DNA from 2 places in the Halalkalibacter sp. HAAS-P013 genome. Region 2 is predicted to be linked to the other one. Evidence: predicted binding sites of a transcription regulator. Region 2 holds the regulator's gene; the other holds the start of a gene.

The links. The regulator Rex, encoded in region 2, represses fermentation and respiration genes when NADH is low (regulators of the CRP and FNR family bind a similar motif). The targets are predictions, from matches to a motif close to TTGTGAAATATTTCACAA.
Region 1: a site for Rex is predicted at 3,624-3,641, ahead of AC1FXP_RS00100 (DoxX family membrane protein). Genes of this name have one in related genera too.

Annotation. Positions count from the first base shown of each region.
Region 1 covers NZ_JBWQTU010000001.1:14,555-20,504, reverse strand. The annotation lists gene AC1FXP_RS00125 (HAD family hydrolase) at 1-2, opposite strand, end outside; gene AC1FXP_RS00120 (ATP-dependent DNA helicase) at 129-2,078, opposite strand; gene AC1FXP_RS00115 (YciI family protein) at 2,204-2,467, opposite strand; gene AC1FXP_RS00110 (CBS domain-containing protein) at 2,486-2,920, opposite strand; gene AC1FXP_RS00105 (sporulation protein) at 3,038-3,289, opposite strand; gene AC1FXP_RS00100 (DoxX family membrane protein) at 3,728-4,726, shown strand; gene AC1FXP_RS00095 (branched-chain amino acid aminotransferase) at 4,832-5,905, opposite strand.
Region 2 covers NZ_JBWQTU010000024.1:16,367-22,316, forward strand. The annotation lists gene AC1FXP_RS21500 (hypothetical protein) at 1-628, shown strand, start outside; gene AC1FXP_RS21505 (hypothetical protein) at 582-980, shown strand; gene AC1FXP_RS21510 (ABC transporter ATP-binding protein) at 1,290-3,224, opposite strand; gene AC1FXP_RS21515 (redox-sensing transcriptional repressor Rex) at 3,695-4,330, shown strand; gene AC1FXP_RS21520 (twin-arginine translocase TatA/TatE family subunit) at 4,440-4,622, shown strand; gene tatC (twin-arginine translocase subunit TatC) at 4,640-5,392, shown strand; gene AC1FXP_RS21530 (DoxX family protein) at 5,639-5,950, shown strand, end outside.

The sequences.
Region 1 (5,950 bases), on a different contig from region 2:
ATTTCCAAATCCTCTCCTACCACAATTTATTCACTTACTAGATTACCGAACTCGCTCTCATAAGTAAATAGAATCCGTAATCGAATGGTAGTGAAAAAGGTGGTTTTCACCTTTTTCAGTGGCTTCCATTATCGTTTTGTCTGTAGTTCTACGCCTTCTGGTAAAATTTCTTTAACGAGAGCTAATAAGTTACAATCCTCGTATAACTGTTCATCCAAAATAGTCGCAATACCCTTATCTTGATGTGTTCGAATTAACCGTCCTAACCCTTGTCGCAAACGAAGTAACATATACGGAATATCCACTTCCTTAAAAGAATCTTGCGCTACATTTCTTTTCGCCGCAAAAACTGGGTCATTTGGCGGGAATGGTAGGGACCAAATAATAACATTTGATAATGATTCACCTGGTATATCGAGACCTTCCCATAAACTGAGGGCACAGAGAACAGAATTTGTTTCTTGTTGGAAATTCGATATCAGCTGACTAATTTCCTGATCTCCCTCAAACAACAGGTCCCATTTGGCAAAGTCATGGTCTTCAATTGTCATTTGCTTAAACTGCTTAAGCTCCTCTTCACTTCTAAAAAGGAGTAGTGCTTTCCCGTCCGTCTCTTTGAGTAAAGTTTTCGCATAATGAACTTTATCTTTTACTGATTGAACAATAGGTGCAAACAATTCCATTTGTTCACTGTACTCAAATGGAGACTCAACAGAAAATGATAAATAATCCTTAACCCCTATGCTGCTTGCCAAATAATCAAATGAACCATTCGTAGACAACGTGGCTGACGTAAATAAAAATGGTGATTTTTTTGAAAACACCTTTTCTTTTAATACTTCTTCTACTAGTCTTGGCATTATAACTAGAGTGACACCTAGTTCTCCTTCTTCAACCCAGGAAATCGCATTTTCAACACTCACAAAAGTCTTTAGCGCATGATGAATCATATCAAGATGCTCTTCAACAATCTTTAGCTGATATGCATCAATTGTATACATTTCACTTTCAAAGACAATTTCATCTTCTAACCTTGCAATCAATTCGACCAATCGATTTGCTTCCCCAATAAGCTCTTTTGAAAAACTGATTACTTTTCGATCAGACCCTTCCACTTTTTTGGAATGGTCTCGTAATACATACGAAAAATGAAAGCTTTGTGAAATAAGCTCCTCCACAAGTACCGCAAATTCTTCTCTTACATCATTTTCTAATAAGCGTGTTAAAAGCTCCTCAATGACATCATGTCGCATCTTGTATGTAAGTGCTTTTTGCGCAGCAACTTCAAGCAAATGACCCTCATCAAAAATAACCGTACTCGCTTCAGGTAAAAGAGGAAGTTGACCTTCACGAACTCTAGAATCATATGTCCAAACATGCTCCATGTAAAAATCATGAGAACAAATTAACAAATCTGTAGATTTACGATAGTGCTCGCGTGAAAGTGTCTGTCCACAGCGATGACGTTTATCGCAAACGAAGCAATCTTGAAACGAATCCCATCCGATTCTATTCCATTCTTGATCACTTAAATGTGCGTATTCTTTACGATCACCATAATGGTGAAATGATTGCAACGTTTGATTTGAATGGACGAAAGCAGGAAGGTCCACATGAATGTCATCATATATTTCATCATACTCGTCTTTTGATCGTTCCTTATCGAGCTTTTGCAAGCAAAGATATTGACCTTTTGACTTCGCCAATCTCACATCAATGGTTAAACCTAAAATGTTAGAAAGCTTATCAATGTCCCCACCCTTTTTGACTAACTGCTCAATGAGTGATTCATCAGCACAAGCAATAATCGCCGGCTTTCTCATGTATCTAGCATAACAAAGCGCATAGAGAAGATAGGCGATTGTTTTACCTGTCCCTACACCTGCTTCAGCAAACATGATCTTCTTATCGATAAATGCTTTCTCAATTTGAAATGCCATATAGATTTGTTCGTCCCTAAGCTCTAGTCCAGCTTCGGGCAAAATATCATAAAATACATCTCCAATCCATTCATTTAACTTCTCAAAAAATGGCTGGCTCCTATCGTAGGAAAATGGTAACTGAGTATTTGTTTTCAAAAAAAGGCCTCCGTATCATAAATAAGTCAATAGATAATTATCTTAAAAAAAACATGATTTGTCAAAGGTGACTTAATTAGAAAAGGCAACCAATTTTTGATTGGTTACCTTTTACGTGTATCACATTAAACTTGAACCATTCCCCATTCATGTAAATGTAAGCTCCTCACGCCTTTTATTACATAAGGATCTTTTTCAGCTAATTGTTTAGCCTCTTCCAATGAATCGGCCTTATATATAACAAGTCCCCCTGCACCATCTGTAAAAGGACCCTTTGCAAAGATTTTCCCTTCTCCTTCGAGCTTTTCAAGAAACTCTAAATGTTCAGCACGATATGTAGCATTCAATTCTGGTTTTTCCATTAATAAAATAGCAGCAAAATAAGACACGAACATCCTCCCTCTCTTCTAATTTATTATATTATCGTTACCAGTGTTCCCTTGTTCAACAGAGTTTGCATAATATTCGATAATTTCTCTTCTTCTAATAATTCCGATAAAGATTCCATGGTCATCCACCACTGGGATAAAATTTTGTGATATGGCTAGTGTTAATAGATCTTTCATTTTAGATTCAATTCGAACAGGTTTGTTTTTCATTTTTCTTGCAATATCTTTTAACTGAATTTGTTCAGCAAGCTCTAACGTAAACGATTGGATATCCTTTACTTGCCACAGTAGATCACCTTCTGTTAAAGTACCAACGTACTTTCCGTGACGATCAATAATAGGGACAGCAGAGTACTTGTGAAATTCCATTTTCTCTAACGCTTGTCTCATCGTTGAGTCTAAATCTAAATAGGCTACTTCTGCTTTTGGCACTAAGAAAAATGAGATATTCATAGACGTTCTTCCCTTTCACAACTTTGTCTACTCTATTATACTCGATTTCAGAACAATTTACCAAAAGCTAGATTAAACATGTAACCCATGTAAAAAAGCAACGCGAATAGCGTCGCTTCAAATTAATAATTCATAAACACCATTTAATTGTTCGACCCGTTTTTCATCTTGTTCATTCTTAGCATAATCCAATTCATATTGCAAAACTAAATTCAAAATCGTCGCTTCGTTATCTTCAAGATCCCTTACAAATTCATCTTCATCTTTGTATTGTTTCGTTTCTAACTTATGATAAATTCTTTGACAAATTTGATGATTATCAAGATGGTTGGATAATGATTCACGTAAATACCCTAAGTTAGAGTCCAATGTCGTCATCCTTTCTGTTTCAACGTGCTTACAATATTAGGATGTGGAATCACTTGAAAAAAATGCATGTGATGGTGAATTCTTTTACCCATTTAATTTATCCTTCTTTTGATTTCTTATAATAAAAAGCAAAGGTAATAAATGATAACAACAATAATATCGAAAACCCTAACCAAATATTTCGATAGCTCATTTCAGGAACAAGGTGTTTTTTCCAAACGAGCATTACCCCAGTTAGTGCAACTCCAAAGGCTCTAGTATTTATTCTTATTATCGCACCTAACTGAAAATATGACAAAATTAAGTGTAAGTTATCTTAAGCCCCACCAAAACTTTGTTAAACACTTCACAAAGTTAAATGTTCTATGTTATCCTATGAAAGTCTTCAAAATAACGAGCTTTCATTATTACACTATTTTTTTTCTAAAGAGGTGCAACATGACTAAAAAAATCATCTTTGCTCTATTACTTATTATATTTGTTCTAACTCCTTTTTTTGCAGAAGCTCATGTGAAATGGTTCACAGAATTAGAGCCACAAAAAGAATCGATTGAAAATATTATTAACCCGTTGTTTATGTTTATCACTATTATTACAGCAGTTGTTTTAGCTATTCTTCCTCAAGTATTGCCAAAGTTAATGGTTTGGAGACAGCTACAAAAGATTGATATTAAATTAGAAAGTTATCGTAAATACTCTACGTCTATTTTACAGTATGGAACTGCCGTAGCATTGACCATTCAAGTACTTACTGGGTCTCTATTTGCACCCGAGCTCACTCACTATTCAACTTTAATAACTGTTATAAGTTGGATGGCCATTGCCTTTTTACTATTACCTCACCAATTGGGAACCAAGTTAGGTGCAGCTACAATGATGATCCTATTTAGCATTATGCTTGTAGAATACGGACTTTTTCATATGCTTGACTACGCTTTTTATTTAGCGATTATTTTCGTTCTTTTCATGACTAAGACGAAATACGAAATATGGAGCTTTCCTTTTTTGTATTTAGCAACAGGTCTTTCTCTTTGCTGGGTAGCCGTTGAAAAATGGGTGTACCCTGAAATGTCTGTTGATATTGTAAATAACCATCAAGTTCCAACTTTTTTCCTTTCACCGGAAGTATTCGTTTCATTAAGTGCTTTTATCGAATTTGTAGTCGGTTATTTACTAATCGTCGGAATTTTAAACCGATTGCTTTCTTTTATCTTAACTGGCATTTTTATTATGACGACAACTTTATTTGGAATGGTTGAAGTCGTTGGTCATTTCATGATTCATATTATCTTAATAATCTTCATTATTGAAGGGGTCTCATTTTACAAACCACCAGTTAAAATTCACAAAACTGTCCTTGATCAGATGATATTTGTTTTCTTGAACTTTTTATTTGTACTAGCTACTATTTTGCTGCTTTATTATCGATTTGCTTAATTATTAGCAATACGCTCTACCTTTTGGCTCATTTTAATTTTCTATCCTTTTCCTAACAACAAACAAAAACAGGCGTCTCGCTAAAAATCAAGAGACGCCCTTTTTTTACTCTACTTCTATTGTCCAATTATATGTATCTTCAATCTTCCCTGTTTGTATACCTGTTAATGTATCGTATAGGCGCTGTGATAATTCACCAATTTCTCCCTTATTGATTTGCATTTTTCTTGCGCCCCAATTTAACTCGCCAACGGGCGAAATAACTGCAGCGGTTCCTGTTCCAAATGCCTCTTCTAGTTGTCCTTGCTCGTATGCTTCATATAGTTCTTCTAGTGATAGCTTTCGTTCTGTTACAGGAATTCCCCAATCTTTTAATACCTCAATGATTGACATGCGGGTAATCCCTTCAAGAATGCTTCCATTTAGCTCTGGTGTAATGATTTCACCATTGACTTTGAAAAACACATTCATGCTTCCAACTTCTTCGATATACTTCTTTTCAACTCCATCTAACCAAAGAACTTGAGAATATCCTTCTTTTGTAGCTCGTTCTTGGGCCTTATAAGCAGCTGCATAGTTTCCAGCTGTTTTCGCTGTCCCTGTTCCACCACGAACTGCTCGCGTATATTCGTCTTCGACATGAATCCGAACAGGCTGAATCCCCTCTTTGTAATAAGAACCAACAGGAGATAAAATGATGATGAATTGATATGTTTGTGAAGGTGCAAGACTTAAATTCGATTCTGTCGCAATAATAAATGGACGAATGTATAATGAATTCCCTTCTGCCTTTGGTACCCACTCTTTTTCCACTTCAAGTAGCTGTTTTAAACAATTTAGTGCTAACTCTTCGTCTATTGCTGGAATACTCAATCGATCACTTGATAAATTTAACCGTCTAAAGTTTTTCTCAGGGCGAAACAAGAGAACCCGATCCCGAGGTGTACGGTACGCTTTTAATCCTTCAAAAACGGTTTGTCCATAATGAAAGATCATGGCAGCCGGGTCTAATGTGATCGGTTCATATGGGACGATACGCGGGTCATGCCATCCTTTATTTGCTTGATAATCCATGACAAACATATGATCAGAAAAATGCCTCCCGAAAGCAATCTTATCAGCATTTGGCTTAGGCTTTTTGTTGTTGTTTTCGATAAAATTTACAGTTACATTCACCAAAATCATTACACTCCTTTGTAATCTCATATGTAATTATTGTAAATA
Region 2 (5,950 bases):
GCAAAAAAAACGCTCGACCGCTTTAATAATTACGCTCTTTGCTTGTTGTATTGTGATTTTGGGCAAAAGTACGTTAGGTACAAATGCCGGGGCAACATTATCAGCAGGAATCGCATTTGCTTTTTTCTTTTATCGCATGGTAACAAAAAGATGGTCATGGCGTTTTCTTCTCATTGTGTTTGCTTTGTCTTTGAGTGCATTATTCTTCTTTCTCTATATGCTACAATTAACAGGAGAACAGACCCATATAGGAATGGCATTTGACCGGTTATTAAATGGAGATATCCGTTATATTACAGATACGATTCAGAGAAAAATGGCTATGAATTTGAAGATCTTCCGTCATTCAAACTGGACGCAGCTATTTGTTACGAGTTACTTGTTAGGAGCCATTATTCTTTGGCGTAGACGACTGCAGCTTGAAGGACGGGATAAGCAGCTCTTTTTACAAACCGGAGTCGTTGCTTCATTTGCATTGCTTTTGTTAAATGATTCAGGAGTCGTTGCAGCTGCGACATCAATGTTCTGTGTCGTGTCAGCCCATTATTACTGGTTGTCTGTAAGCAAGGAGGAGAATAATTTTGCAGTTGGAAAAACGATTAATCCTAGCCAGGCGGTTGAGGATTAGTGTTCTCATAGTGATCGCAGTTGCGCTAGCTATGGATTATTTTCCTGGATTAACAGAAGGATTGATTGGAAAAAACTTAGTTTTTGTAATACTTGGTTTTTGTTTTGTGGTCGCTGTTGTAGCTGAATTATTGATACCAAGAAAAGAGAATCGAAAAGTAAATGTTCCTTTGTTTGAACATGATTTATTTTTTCTTTTTTACGTCGTTGCTGTGATTGGACTTTATAGTTTATTAGGAGGACGGTCACAAATAGGATTACATTTTACTCATCCTGTACTTTGGGTTTTTGTTGTGTATGCCTTTATTAAATGGAATCTTGATCGGAAACATGCAACGAAGGAACAAGAGTAGCGATGTGCGGAACCGTAACTACGTAATCGCAGCGCGCAGTCATTTTGACTGGGCGTTTTTTTCATTTTAAAATAAATGTTTGATTAATTGAGCAAGATGACAAAATAAAGGCGGGAGTTGGTAATGAATGATCTCTAAAGTCCTTCATCCTTTTGCTTGGATATATAATTTGGACTAACAAAAAAGAGAGACGAAAACCGATGGTGTTCGTCTCAATAAGCACTTTCTCTCTATCGAACCATTTTAATCATGACTACTACTTCGGATGTAGTTTTAACGCGGAGAAGGTATACAGAGGGGTTGACCCCTCTACTCCTGCAGTTCCTCCCATTCTTCCATGAGAGCTTCAATTTCGGTTTTTGCTTCATCAATTTCAGTTTGAATGGTTTGCGCTTTTTCGTGATCTGAATAAATAGAAGGATCACAAAGGTCTTCTTCTTTCTGAGCCATTGCCATTTCCAATGAGTCAATTTGCTTTTCGATTTCCTCAATTCTGCGTTGGCGCTGACGTTCGGCTTTTTTTGCCTCTTTGTCTTGTTCGTATGAGCGCTTATCTGCTTGTGTTCCAGCCGTTGTTTGGGTGGAGTTTGTTGCGTTCTCTTGTTGGCTTAGCAATTCACGTTGTTCCGTCTCATTTTTCTTTTCCACATAATAATCATAATCGCCAAGATAATTCGTGATCTGTCCTTCTTCTAGCTCAGCCATCCTTGTAGCAATGCGATTTAAGAAATAGCGGTCATGAGAAACAAATAACAAGGTTCCTGGATAATCGATTAGAGCATTTTCTAAAATTTCTTTTGCATCAAGATCCAAATGGTTTGTTGGCTCATCGAGAATTAGGAGATTTGCTTTTTTCATCATTAATTTTGCAAGGGCAAGTCGCGCTTTTTCTCCTCCACTTAACGTAGAAACAGGTTTTAGTACGTCATCACCGCTAAAAAGAAAGTTACCTAATACCGTTCTGATTTCTTTTTCGGGTAAGAGATTATGGTCATCCCACAGCTCGTGTAAAACGAGCTTGTTAGACTTTAGATTAGCTTGTTCTTGGTCATAATAACCGACTGTCACATTACTACCGAAGCGAATAACCCCATCTTTTAATGGAATATCTTTCATTAGTGCTTTTAGAAGTGTTGATTTCCCAGCGCCATTTGGCCCGATGAGTGCCACACTTTCTTCTCGATCAATCGAAAGGTTTAAATTTTGAAAGATCGTTTCATTACCATAAGCAACATGAAGATCAGTTGCACGGATAACCTCTTTTCCGCTTTGACGTTTAATCGCAAATGAAAAAGAAGCTGATTTCTCTGATCCAGCGGGACGGTCTAGTAAAGTCATTCGTTCGAGTTGTTTCCTACGACTTTGTGCTCGCTTCGTTGTCGAAGCTCTAGCAATGTTCCGTTGAATAAAGTCTTCTAACTTAGCGACTTCATCTTGTTGTTTCTCGTATTGTTTTAACTCGAGTTCGTAACGTTTTGCTTTTTCATCAAGATAAGCACTATAATTTCCTATGAATTTGGTTGATTTTGTTCGGGAGATTTCGATCACTTCTGTCACAATTTTATCTAAAAAGTAGCGGTCGTGGGACACGATAAGAATCGCACCCTTATAACCAACCAAATATTGTTCAAGCCAAGTAAGAGTTGCAATATCTAAGTGGTTGGTTGGTTCGTCAAGAATAAGAAGATCTGGCTTTGTTAACAATAACTTTGCTAACGCTAGTCTCGTTTTTTGACCACCACTTAATGTAGATATTTTTGTTTCGTAATCAAAGTCACCGAAATTCATCCCTGCAAGGACACCGCGAATGTCAGCTTCATACTGATAACCACCCTTATCTTTAAAAGTGATTTGAAGCTGATCATATTCTTTTAAAAGCTTGTTGTAACGAGTTTCGTTCTCGAGCAAGGAGGGATCAGACATTTGTAATTCCATGTCCCGAATTTGTTTTTCCATTTTACGTATAGGAGCAAAAACGGTTAACATCTCTTCCCAAATGGATAACTCTGATTCAAGGCCAGTATTTTGAGCAAGGTAGCCAAGCTCAGTTCCTTTTGGCATCATAACTTGTCCACTATCATAGGAAAGTTGCCCTGCAATTATTTTTAGTAATGTTGACTTACCTGCACCATTTCGTCCAACTAGGGCAACACGCTCCCCGGTTTGGATATCTAATTTAATATTTGTTAAAATGGGATCAATCCCAAAAGACTTACAAACATTATTACATTGTAAAATAATCATGGATTTCATTCCTAACTAATAAAATCTTTTCCTATAAAAAAACGTTTTTCATTAATAAAATGCGCCCAAAGTGGCAACGGCTCCACACGCCGTACGTATTTTGAGAAGAGCACTCAAAATACTAAAAAGAAAACGGCGGCTCTGTTTATTGCTAAGAGGTAACACCAAAAGGGAAAATGGCTCTTATCTAAAAAAAGTGGATACCGATTGGCAATGGCTCCGCGCGCCGTACGTATTTTGAGAAGAGCACTCAAAATACTAAAAAGAAAACGGCGGCTCCGCTCATTGCTAAGAGGTAACACCAAAAGGGAAAAGCGTCCTTTTGGTGTTACCTCTTAAGTGTATCGTAGAATGCATCTTTCAACAACTTCATGAACAGATGTGTGAAACGATTACAAACTCTGTGAAATGGTGTACAATAACGGTAGTCTTGAATTGCTAACTTAACGATGGTAGGAGGGAGGCAATGGATGAAAATTGATCAAACGAAGATACCTCAAGCAACAGCGAAGCGGTTGCCGCTTTATTATCGTTTCTTAGAAAATTTGTCTGCTTCAGGTAAGCAACGTGTCTCATCGACTGAATTAAGTGATGCAGTGAAAGTGGATTCGGCTACGATAAGACGTGACTTTTCTTATTTTGGAGCGCTAGGAAAAAAAGGCTATGGGTATAATGTGAATTATTTACTTTCTTTTTTTCGTAAAACGCTAGACCAAGATGAGTTGACAAAAGTTGTTCTTGTTGGTGTCGGGAATTTAGGAACGGCATTTTTACAATACAATTTTTCAAAAAATAATAACACAAGAATTGTAATGGCTTTTGATGTTGATGATCATAAAATTGGTGAGGAAATAGGCGGCGTAACGGTTCATCATCTAGGTGATCTTGAGAAAGTTATTGACCCAGAAGTAACGGTTGCCATTTTGACGGTGCCACAAGTTGCAGCACAGAAGATTGCAGATCAATTAGTCGCTGCAGGGATACAAGGGATATTAAACTTTACACCAGCTAGACTCGACGTACCGGAAACTGTACGCGTCCACCATATTGATCTTTCGGTTGAGCTACAAGCATTGGTTTATTTTTTAAAACATTACCCTGTGTAGCTTCTGTTTAAATAGGAGTGGTTTTCTCACACGGACGTGTAGCACGAGAAGCCATTGCCTTCTAATTGAACACACTCTATAATGAAAATAGGACAAGGAGGTGCTACCTATGGGTGGATTAGGAGCAGGCAGCATTGCATTGATTGCAATCGTTGCGTTACTAATTTTTGGTCCAAAGAAGTTGCCAGAGTTAGGAAAAGCTGCTGGGAATACATTACGTGAATTTAAAAACGCAACAAAAGGCTTAGCAGACGAAGATGAGAACAAGAAAAAAGATAACGATAAAGCCTAAGTAGGAAGGGTCTATAAATGGAACAAAGAGACATGTCGGTAATGGACCACATCGTGGAGCTTAGACGAAGAATTATTATAACTTTAGTCTTCTTCATCGTGGCACTAATTGCCGGCTTCTTTTTAGCTACACCGTTAATAACATACTTGCAAAGCACACCTACTGCTCAAGACTTGCCAATGAATGCTTTTAAGATGACGGATCCGATTCGGATATTTATGACATTTGCTTTTGCAAGTGCGCTCATTATCACGTTTCCAGTCATCTTGTATCAGCTTTGGGCGTTTGTTAGTCCTGGCTTACATGAGAAGGAACAAAAGGCTACACTTGCCTATATTCCGTTTGCTTTCATATTATTTCTAGCTGGTCTTTCGTTTTCGTACTTTGTTCTTTTCCCCTTTATCGTTCAATTTATGGGGAGTTTGTCAGAACGATTAGGAATTACTGAGCAGTATGGGATTAATGAATACTTTTCGTTTCTCTTTCAAGTAACGTTGCCATTTGGATTGTTATTTCAACTTCCTGTTATTGTGATGTTTTTTACCCGGTTAGGGATGCTAACACCGAGTTTACTAGCGCAGGTAAGGAAGTTTGCTTATTTCGTTTTGCTTGTAATAGCTGGTTTTATAACACCGCCAGAGATTTTGTCTCATTTGATGGTGACTTTGCCGTTATTGCTTCTTTATGAATTTAGTATCTGGGTGTCTTATCTGACCTATCGAAAAGTTCAAAGGTTGGAAAGAGAACGAGAAGAAAGCATAAAAGAGTGACTTCTGCTGTGATGGAAGTCACTCTTTTTTATACTGTTTTGTGAGATATTGAACATAGTTTGACATGTCTTTAAATAGGGTAGCCAAAAAGGTTGTCCTGTCCTATACTATGAATATAGAAAAGGTTGTGAAAACATTCACATAACAAAAAGGAATATCACAGCCGACTCTAAAAAAACATCAACTACTTCACTAATTCATGTGAAGTGTTGAACAAACAAAGAGCAAATAGAAGGAGGACTTACAATGATCGGTCAATTTTTCAGAGAAAACAAATATGTCGCGGGAGTATGGTTGTTCTTACGAGTATATCTAGGATGGTCTTGGTTAACAGCAGGATGGGGAAAGGTGACTGGAGACTTTAACGCAGGAGGCTATTTACAAGGATCCGTGGCAAACCCAGTGATGAGCGGGGAAGCGTTAATGTATCCAAACTACGTATCATTTTTAGAGAGTATAGCGATCCCGAACGCAGATATGTTTAGCTTTATGGTGGCCTGGGGAGAAGTATTAGTAGGATTAGGATTAATTTTAGGGGTATTCACATCAGCAGCAGCT